3 linked regions of the Hyphomicrobium denitrificans ATCC 51888 genome follow. The protein of the gene in region 3 interacts with the protein of the main gene of each other region in a pairwise test. Links are inferred from orthologs where the notes say so. Each region holds a gene or a part of one and is shown on either strand. Other genes may lie near its edges. The genes, in order: HDEN_RS16355, HDEN_RS10940 and HDEN_RS17215.

The links.
Region 1: the proteins of HDEN_RS17215 (region 3) and HDEN_RS16355 interact in binary tests that used the Escherichia coli proteins (3 or more experiments, as listed by UniProt). The link is inferred for Hyphomicrobium denitrificans ATCC 51888 from one-to-one orthologs.
Region 2: the proteins of HDEN_RS17215 (region 3) and HDEN_RS10940 interact in binary tests that used the Escherichia coli proteins (3 or more experiments, as listed by UniProt). The link is inferred for Hyphomicrobium denitrificans ATCC 51888 from one-to-one orthologs.

The regions. Positions count from the first base shown.
Region 1 is NC_014313.1:3,382,414-3,385,465, reverse strand. What follows is about bases 33-2,931. They hold HDEN_RS16355 (P-II family nitrogen regulator), read left to right. Parts: upstream 33-1,262; coding sequence 1,263-1,601; downstream 1,602-2,931. Other genes in these bases: HDEN_RS16350 (ammonium transporter), read left to right, coding at 1,653-2,931; tesB (acyl-CoA thioesterase II), read left to right, coding at 150-1,046; HDEN_RS16365 (FAD-dependent monooxygenase), read right to left, coding at 33-35. Also shown: more of HDEN_RS16365, read right to left, coding at 1-32; more of HDEN_RS16350, read left to right, coding at 2,932-3,052. UniProt on the Escherichia coli protein: Involved in the regulation of nitrogen metabolism. Regulates the activity of its targets by protein-protein interaction in response to the nitrogen status of the cell.
Region 2 is NC_014313.1:2,273,008-2,276,099, reverse strand. What follows is about bases 1-2,939. They hold HDEN_RS10940 (P-II family nitrogen regulator), read right to left. Parts: upstream 1,670-2,939; coding sequence 1,331-1,669; downstream 1-1,330. Other genes in these bases: HDEN_RS10935 (bifunctional ADP-dependent NAD(P)H-hydrate dehydratase/NAD(P)H-hydrate epimerase), read left to right, coding at 1,928-2,939; glnA (type I glutamate--ammonia ligase), read right to left, coding at 1-1,240. Outside these bases: more of HDEN_RS10935, read left to right, coding at 2,940-3,092. UniProt on the Escherichia coli protein: P-II indirectly controls the transcription of the glutamine synthetase gene (glnA). P-II prevents NR-II-catalyzed conversion of NR-I to NR-I-phosphate, the transcriptional activator of GlnA. When P-II is uridylylated to P-II-UMP, these events are reversed.
Region 3 is NC_014313.1:3,550,335-3,553,886, reverse strand. The notes cover bases 154-3,552. They hold HDEN_RS17215 ([protein-PII] uridylyltransferase), read right to left. Parts: upstream 3,153-3,552; coding sequence 354-3,152; downstream 154-353. Other genes in these bases: mutS (DNA mismatch repair protein MutS), read right to left, coding at 3,149-3,552; murJ (murein biosynthesis integral membrane protein MurJ), read right to left, coding at 154-251. Outside these bases: more of murJ, read right to left, coding at 1-153.

The sequences.
Region 1 (3,052 bases), 170 kb from region 3 along the record:
ATATCGAATTTCTGTTCTGTTGTCCGGCCGTCCATCGCGCCGCAATTACCCCAACTTGCTTTTCAGGCTAAGCGTGAGACCTTAGGCCAGCCGAGGCCCGCTTGTCTGCCGCCGCCTGCATCTTAGCAAACGTTCCGGAAAATCGCTCCATGACAGCCAAGTCCGCTGCTCCAACGGCTCTCGACAGCCTGATCGCGACGCTGACGCCGGAGCCGCTAGAGGACAACCTCTTCCGCGGCCCGCGCTCCAGCGAAGGTTGGCAACGGGTCTACGGCGGGCTCGTGCTCGGACAATCGCTCGCGTCGGCGGCGTTAACCGTCGATCCGTCACGACCAATTCATTCGCTGCACGGCTATTTTCTTCTCGCCGGCGATCCGGAACGCGAAATCATCTACGACGTCGAGCGCATCCGCGACGGCGGTAGCTTCACAACCCGCCGCGTGCGCGCCGTCCAGCATGGCCGCGCCATCTTCTCGATGAGTGCCTCCTTCCATAAGGCCGAAGAAGGCTACGACCATCAGTCGACGATGCCCGACGTGCCGCCGCCGGATAAGCTTCCGAGCGCCCAGGAATTGATGCGCGGCGTATTGGACCACCTGCCGGAAAACATGCGCAAGTATTGGAATCGCGAGCATCCGATCGACGTGCGCATCGTCGACGCTTCCCGCTATGCGAGCCGGAAGCCGCAAACACCCGCGCAATCCATCTGGCTGCGCGCCAACGGCACGCTCCCCGACAGCCCCCACCTGCACCAGGCGATCCTCACCTACGCCTCGGACTTCACCCTCCTCGACACGGCCCTGATCGCCCACGGCAAGGTTCTGTTCGACAGCGATATCCAGCTTGCGAGCCTCGACCACGCGATGTGGTTCCATCGCCCGTTCCGGGCCGACGACTGGCTGCTTTACGTCCAGGACAGCCCCAGCGCCTCCGGTGCACGCGGCTACTGCCGCGGCTCCATCTTCGATCGTCAGGGCCATCTGGTGGCGTCGACGGTCCAGGAAGGCCTGATGCGGCCGCGCGAGACTGCCTTTCAGATTAAATAACAGGCAAACGGCATTCAGTGCATAATTTCTGTGCTTATTGAGCGCGCCAGGACCACCTTCCGCGCCCGCGAAGATAAGTTTTATCTCGTAATATCAATGCATTGAGCATTCGCGCCCAAACTGGCACGCGTCTTGACTCCCTCTTTCCCCATCTCGCTTCGGCGTAGGCCGAAAGCGCAGTCGTGGACATCCGGTTGGAGAGGAGGGGGCGCACCCATGAAACTCATTACTGCTGTCATCAAACCGTTCAAGCTCGAGGAGGTCCGTTCGGCATTAACGGACCTGGCGTTGCAGGGCATGACGGTCACCGAAGTCAAAGGCTACGGACGCCAGAAGGGTCACACCGAGATCTATCGCGGCGCCGAGTACGCCGTGAGCTTCCTGCCGAAAATCAAAATCGAAGTCGTCGTGCCCGCCGCTCAGGTGGACAAGGCCATCGCCGCCATTCAGCGCTCCGCCAAGACGGGCCAGATCGGCGACGGAAAAATCTTCGTCTCTCCCATCGAGCACACGGTCCGCATCCGAACCGGCGAAGCCGACGAAGACGCGCTCTAGGCGATTTTCAAAAACCTGCACTTGTTTTCCTTCAATCAGGGAGCACACAACATGAAGTTTCGAAACTTGGCGCGGTACGCAGGGGCCTTTGCAGCCCTTGGCGCGACCGCGCTCCTCATTGATCCAGCGCTCGCCCAGACCGCGGCCGCAACGCCCGTGCCGAACAAGGCCGACACGGCGTTCATGTACACCGCAGCAATCCTCGTGCTGCTGATGACGGTTCCGGGCCTCGCCCTGTTTTACGGCGGCCTCGTTCGCACGAAGAACATGCTGTCGATGTTCATGCAGGTTCTCGCCACGCTCTGCCTCGTGGCGTTGCTCTGGGTGTTCTACGGCTACTCGCTGGCCTTCACGAACGGCGGCGCGCTGAACGACTTCGTCGGCGGCTTCTCGAAAGCCTTCCTGAAGGGCGTCGATTCGACGACCGTCGCCGGAACCTTCTCCAACGGCGTCTACATTCCGGAATACGTCTACATCGTCTTCCAGATGACGTTCGCCTGCATCACGCCAGGCCTGATCCTCGGCGCCGTCGCCGAACGCCTGAAGTTCTCCGCCATGCTCGTTTTCATGGGCCTCTGGGTGACCTTCATCTATTTCCCGATCGCGCACATGGTCTGGTACTGGGGCGGCCCGGATGCCTTCGCATCCGCCGCAAAGGCGCTCGCTTCGGCAGCTCCCGAAGCGAAGGCGCAGGCTCAGGCCGCCTATGACGCGGTGATGAATGACGCCGGCATTTCCTTCAAGTGGGGCGCGCTCGACTTCGCTGGCGGCACGGTCGTCCACATCAACGCCGGTATCGCGGGCCTCGTCGGAGCCCTCATCCTCGGCCGTCGCATTGGCTACGGCAAGGAGCAGATGCCCCCGCACTCGCTGGTCAACTGCATGATCGGCGCCTCGCTTCTGTGGGTCGGCTGGTTCGGCTTCAACGTGGGCTCTGGCCTCGAGGCAAACGGGTTCGCCGGGCAGGTGTTCATCAACACCTTCGTCGCCACCGCGGCTGCGGCGCTCTCTTGGATGATCATCGAGTGGACCTCGAAGGGTAAGCCTTCCGCTCTCGGCCTTGCATCGGGTGTTGTCGCGGGTCTTGTCGCGATCACACCGGCCTGCGGATTTGCAGGCGTGATGGGCTCGATCGTGCTCGGCCTCATCGTCAGCCCGATCTGCTTCCTGTTCTGCTCGGCGATCAAGAGTGCACTCGGCTATGACGACAGCCTGGACGTCTTCGGCGTCCACTGCATCGGCGGCATCGTCGGCGCGCTCGCAACCGGCCTTCTGGTCAACCCCGATTGGGGCGGCGCCGGCATCGCCGACTACGTATCGAAGCCCGGCGAGATGGTCGCTGGCACTTACGATATGGCGTCGCAGATGGTCGCACAGTTCAAGGCCGTCGGGTTGACCCTGCTCTGGAGCGGCATCGGTTCGGCGATCCTCTTCAAGCTGGTCGACATCAT
Region 2 (3,092 bases), 1.3 Mb from region 3 along the record:
AGGCCGCAACGGTCGGAATCTTCGCAAGCTCTGCCGGCGGTAGGTCGTAAAGATTCTTGTCCATCGCAGGACCGGGATCGATCTTGTTCTGGATGCCGTCAAGGCCCGCCATCAACATCGCCGTGAACGCGAGATACGGGTTCGCGCCCGGATCGGGGAAACGGACTTCGACGCGCTTCGCCTTGGGGTTCGAAACGTGCGGAATGCGGCACGACGCCGAACGGTTGCGCGCCGAGTAGGCGAGCAGAACCGGCGCTTCGTAACCCGGGACGAGACGCTTGTAGGAGTTCGTCAGCGGGTTCGAGAACGCGTTGATCGCCTTCGCGTGCTTCAGGATACCGCCGATGTAGTAGAGGCACATCTGCGAAAGGTCGGCGTACTTGTCGCCCGCGAACATCGGCTGTCCGCCCTTCCATATCGACTGGTGGACGTGCATGCCCGAGCCGTTGTCGCCGAAGATCGGCTTCGGCATGAACGTCGCCGTCTTGCCGTAGGCCTGCGCGACGCTGTGCACGACGTACTTATAGATCTGCATATGGTCGGCCATCATGATCATCGGGCCGAACTTGACTCCGAGCTCATGCTGGGCGGCGGCGACCTCGTGGTGATGCTTCTCGACCGAGACGCCCATCTCCGACAGCACCGACAGCATTTCCGAACGGATGTCCTGGCAGCTGTCGATCGGCGGAACCGGGAAGTAGCCGCCCTTGACGCGCGGACGGTGTCCGAGGTTGCCCATCTCGATGTCGGCCGACGAGTTGGTCGGCAGCTCGCTCGAGTCGACCTTGAAGCCGACCGAGTACATGTCCGTCGAGAACTTGACGTCGTCGAAGATGAAGAATTCGGCTTCCGGGCCGAAATAGACTTTGTCGCCGAGGCCGAGCGACATCATGTAGGCTTCGGCCTTCTTGGCGATCGAGCGCGGGTCGCGTTCGTAGGGCTGACCCGTCGACGGCTCGAGAACGTCGCAGAACAGAACGACCGTCGTCTGCGCGAAGAAGGGATCGATGTGCGCCGACGTCGGGTCCGGCATCAGCGTCATGTCGGACGCTTCGATCGTCTTCCAGCCCGCGATCGACGAACCGTCGAAGGCGTAGCCGTCGCTGAACACGCTGTCGTCGACGCAGCTGACGTCGGCCGTCACGTGCTGCATCTTGCCTTTGGTGTCCGTGAATCTGAAATCCACGAACTTGGCTTCCTTGTCCTTGATGAATTTCAGGACGTCACTTGCGTTCTTCATAGACACTCCCCTGTCTTGCAATGCGTTACGGCTCCGGGCGAGCCGAGTTGGCCGATTGATGTGTTCAAACCGGAATTCGATCGTGCGGTGTTAGATTGCGTCGCGGCCGGATTCACCGGTGCGGATGCGGATGGCGTCCTCAATGGTCGAAATGAAGATTTTGCCGTCGCCGATGCGGCCCGTCTTCGCGGCCTTTTGAATGGCCTCGACGGCCTTGTCGAGCATCTCGTCGCTCAACACGACCTCGATTTTCACCTTCGGTAGAAAATCGACGACATACTCGGCGCCGCGGTAGAGTTCGGTATGGCCCTTCTGGCGGCCGAACCCCTTGGCTTCGATCACAGTAATGCCTTGCAAGCCGATTTCCTGTAGCGCTTCTTTCACTTCATCGAGCTTGAAGGGCTTTATGATCGCTTCAATCTTTTTCATTTTCGTCCCTTGATGATGGGCAGGATATCGAATGGCGACCCGCACCTGCCCAATGGCCAAATAGCTAGCAGGGGCCGTGCCAGTCTCGGCACCGGCATGGAATGCAAGACAAATCAAAGGCTTAGCTGTTGTCTGCGGATTAAATAGCCAGCCATGATCGAGTTATACGCCTAAAAAACAAGCCGTGTGCTTGAATTTCAGGCGGCAGACGAGGGCGCGGCGCCGTGACCGCCGCTGACGTAGGATCGAGCGCATCGCATGAACGAACTTTTGTCGACGACGGAGATGGCCGAGGCGGATCGTCTGGCTGCAGCGGGAGGCGTCCCGAGCCTCGATCTGATGGAAAACGCCGGCCGCGCCGTCGCCGAAGCGGCGCTGAAACTGGCCGCCGATCTCTCGCGCCCGAGCGCCCGCATCGTCGCGCTCTGCGGCCCCGGCAACAACGGCGGCGACGGCTTCGTCGCGGCCCGCCATTTGCGCGATCGCGGCTTCGACGTGCGGGTCTTTCTGCTCGGAGATCGCGCCGCATTGAAGGGCGACGCCGCCGAGATGGCGCGCCGCTGGCCGTTGCCCATTCGCCCTGCATCGCCCGACGCGTTGCAAAGCATGAACATCGTGATCGACGCGCTCTTCGGCGCCGGACTTTCGCGTCCGCTCGATGGCGAAGCCGCCGAACTGGTCGAGGCCGTAAATGCCAGCCGCATCCCGGTGATCGCCGTCGATGTTCCGAGCGGGCTCAACGGTTCGACGGGGCAAAGCGACGGGCCGGTCGTTCAGGCTCGGAGGACGGTGACGTTCTTCCGCAAGAAGCCGGGTCATCTTTTGATGCCGGGCCGCGACCTCTGCGGTGAGGTCATCGTCGCACAGATCGGCATCCCGGACAAAGTCCTCGAAACCCTGAAGCCTTCCGTGCACGAAAACCGGACGGACCTCTGGCTGTCGTCTTTCCGCTGGCCTGAGGACGCCGGACATAAATACGATCGCGGCCATGCCGTTGTCGTCTCAGGGCCGGCACTGCAAACCGGTGCCGCTCGCCTCGGCGCACGCGGAGCGATTAGGGCCGGAGCCGGCGTCGTGACACTCGTCGGCAATGCGACCGCAACCGCCATCATCGCCACGCAGGTCACGTCGATCATGGTGCGCTCGGTTGCGGGCCCCACCGCGCTTACCGACTTTCTCGCCGATACGAGGCGCAACGCCGTGCTGATCGGACCCGGCGCATCCGTCGGAGCCGAAACGGCGGCGGACGTTCTCGCGATCTTGCGATCCTCTGCGTCTGTCGTCCTCGACGCTGACGCCCTGACGTCGTTTGCCGACGGCGACAATGATCGCCCGCAACGAGAGGCCGGCATGGGCTTCCTGGTGCGCAACGGCGACAAGACGCTGAACGCCGACAGCTTGTTTGCGGCGATCAAAGCGCGTT
Region 3 (3,552 bases):
GCGAAGGTCCGCGCAGCCTCCGGCCCTTCGCCTTCGAGCTTTTTCGCAAAGATCGGAACGAACGCCGAGTTGAATGCGCCTTCGCCGAACAGACGCCGGAAAAGGTTCGGGAACCGAAACGCAACGACGAACGCGTCGGCCACCCAGCCGGAGCCGAGCGTGGCGGCAATGAGAATGTCGCGCACGAAGCCGAACACGCGGCTGAGCAGCGTCCATCCCCCGACGGTTGCGAACGACCGGTAAAGCTTCATGGGCGAAGCCGCGTATAGAGGTTCGATCCCGTATGCAAGCGCTAGCCCTTCCCCCTCGGCCGAAGCTCGGCCCGGCCTCTCTACAGCGGCCGCGCCCCCGTGTCAGCTCTGAGCGATCCGTTCCGGCGCGACAGAAGCGTCATTATCGAGCAGGATCGTCTGGAGCCTATCTCGTATCGTCCGCTGCCGGACTTCGCTGACGACCTGCTTGCCCGTGAGATCGGTGACATAGAACACGTCGACGGCTTTCTCCCCGAACGTCGTGACGTGCGCCGACGCGATATCGAGCGACAGATCCGAAAGCGCCGACGTCAATTCGTAAAGTAGACCCGGTCGGTCGCGCCCCGACACTTCGATGACGGTCAGCCGCTCTGAAAGCTCGTTATTGATAACGATCTCCGGTTCCACCGCGAACGCTTCGACGCCGCGCGCATTCGCTCTGCGCCGCTCGAGAAGCACCGGCAATCTCTCCTTGCCTTCGAGCAGCCGTTCGATCGTATCGGAAATTCGTTTCGCCCGGCGAAGCTCGTCCGCGTCGTCCTCGAACTCGCGATTGAGCAGAAACGTATCGAGCGCATACCCGTCACGCGTCGTCGTGATGTGCGCGCCCGCGATGTTCGCACCCGATGCCGCGCAGGCGCCCGCGAACAGCGACAGCAATCGCGCATGGTTCGGCGCGAAAACCGTCAACTCCGTAATGGCGGTGAACGCATCGGTCTTGACCGACGTCGTCAGCTTGGTACGCGACTTGATCGCATCGCGCACGACATGCGCGTGCGCGACCTGTGTCGCCGTATCCGTGCGCAGCCAGTAGTTCGGATAATTCCGTGCGATGAAATCATCGACATCGCTTTTCGGCCAATCCGCTAGCGCTTCGCGCAGCGCGCTCAACGCGGCATCGATACGCTGATCGCGCGGAATTTGCGTATGCCCTCCGGCGACCAGCGGCTCCGTCTCGTGATAGAGCGTGCGCAGCAGCTGCCCCTTCCAGCCGTTCCACACGCCCGGTCCGACCGCCATGATGTCGGCGCTTGTCAGCACCAGCAGCAGCTTCAATCGCTCCGGGCTCTGCACGATGTTGGCAAACGCGCGGATGGTGTCCGGATCAGAAACGTCACGCGAGTGCGCGAAATTGCTCATCGTCAGATGTTCTTCGATGAGCCAGGCCACGAGTTCCGTTTCCGCCGCCGTCATTCCGAGGCGCGGGCAGACCTTGCGTGCGATGCGCGCGCCGACGATCGAATGCGATTCCTTTCGACCCTTGCCGATGTCGTGCAGAAACGCGGCGACGAGCAAAGCCCGGCGGTTCTTGATCGACCGGAATATCGATGTCGACAGCGGCAATTCCGCGACGAGATCGCCGCGCTCGATCGCCGTGACGTTGCCAAGCGTGCGCAGCAGATGCTCATCGACCGTATAATGATGATACATGTTGAACTGCATCATCGCCACGATGCGGCCGAACTCGGGAAGAAACCGCGCCAGCACACCCGCTTCGTTCATATGCCGGAGCGACGCTTCCGGGTTCCCTTTCGCCGTGAGCAGCGACAGGAAAATCTGGTTCGCTTCCGGATCGGCGCGCAGCTTGTCGTCAATGAGACGAAGCGAGTTTCTCAGCAAACGAATGGCGCTCGGATGAAGATAGATCCCCATGCTCGCCGCTTGCGCGAAAAACCGGATGAGATTGACCGGATCGCGCGCGAAGACATCCGGGTCCGCAACGTTCAGCCGATCATTGTCGACCCTGAAATCCGTTCGCTGACGAATCTCGCGCCGCGTCTTCCAGTTGAGCGGACTGAGGAGCCTTTTGTACGTCGGCGCCGATTTCAGCTGCTGCATTTCGAGCGCGCCGCACAGGATCGTCGTTAAGTCGCCGACGTCCTTGGCGACAAGGAAATAGTGCTTCATGAAACGCTCGACGGCGCGCATTCCGCCGCGATCGGTGTAGCCGAGGCTTTGCGCCATCGCCGGCTGCACCGAGAACGACAGAACTTCTTCCGGCCGCCCCGTCATGAAATGCAGAAAGCACCTGACCCGCCAGAGAAAGTCCTCGCAGCGGCGGAACGTCTGCACTTCTTCCGGCGTAAAGATGCCCGCTTCGACAGCGGCCGAGCCGACATCCTGCCCGAAGATATATTTCGACAGCCACTGCAGCGTGTGAAGGTCGCGCAGCCCGCCCTTGCCGTCCTTGATGTTCGGCTCGACCTTGTAGCGGCTCTCCCACGACCGGCGCATGCGCTGATCGCGCTCGGCCATCTTGGCGTCGATGAATTGCCGCGCCGTCCCGCGAACGACCTCGGCGCGGAACCTGGTCTCGAACTCGGAGAAGAGCTGCTTGTCGCCGAGGATCAGCCGCGAGTCGAGGAGCGAGGTGCGGATGGTGATGTCGGAATAGCCGAGCTTGAGGCACTGTTCGACCGTGCGCGTCGCGTGTCCGACTTTGAAGCCCAGATCCCAGAGCAGATAGAGCATATATTCGGCGACGCTCTCGCCCCAGGGCGTCTGCTTGTACGGCAACAGAAACAAGAGATCGATATCCGACCCCGGCGCGAGCAGGCCGCGTCCATAACCGCCGGTCGCGACGATCGCCATGCGTTCCGCGTCAGACGGGTTGGTCGCGCGATAAACGTGCACGACGGTGTAATCGTAGATCAGCCGGATCAACTCGTCCTGAAACTCGCTGAGCCCCGCCGCGCACCGCCGTCCGTTGCCATCGACTTCGAGTGCCGTCCGCGCCGACTCCCGCGCGATCTTGACCAGACGCTTGAGGGTTTCGATGACCTTCGGCCGCGCTTCGACCGCCGACGTGCTGCTGTTGAAATGTTTCGTCAGCTCGTGACGCGCCGCGACCCCGTCGAAATAGGGCGGAGGCGTAAGCCTGGTCAGCGTCTCTTCGTTCAAGACTGCGCCTTCTTCTCGGTTTCAGCCAGCGCCTTCAGTTCGTAAATTTTCTCGAGCGCCGCTTTGGGCGACAATTCGTCAGGATGCATGGCTCGCAGCATCTTTTCAACGGCTGACGGCGCGCGCTCGTTAAGACCGCTTTTGGGTCGCACCGCCGAGAAAAGCGGCAAATCTTCGAGCCCATCATCACCGGTGCGCGGGCGGCGGTCCGCCTTTTCGAGCCGATCGAGCACTTCCCGCGCCCGGACGACGACGGCGCTCGGAAGACCTGCGAGTTTAGCGACCTGAATACCATAGGAGCGATCGGCCGCGCCTGCCTTAACCTTATGCAGGAAGACGATCGTATCGCGCCATTCGGTGACGTCCATCGTCACATTGGCGATCCCGTCGAGCTTGCGCG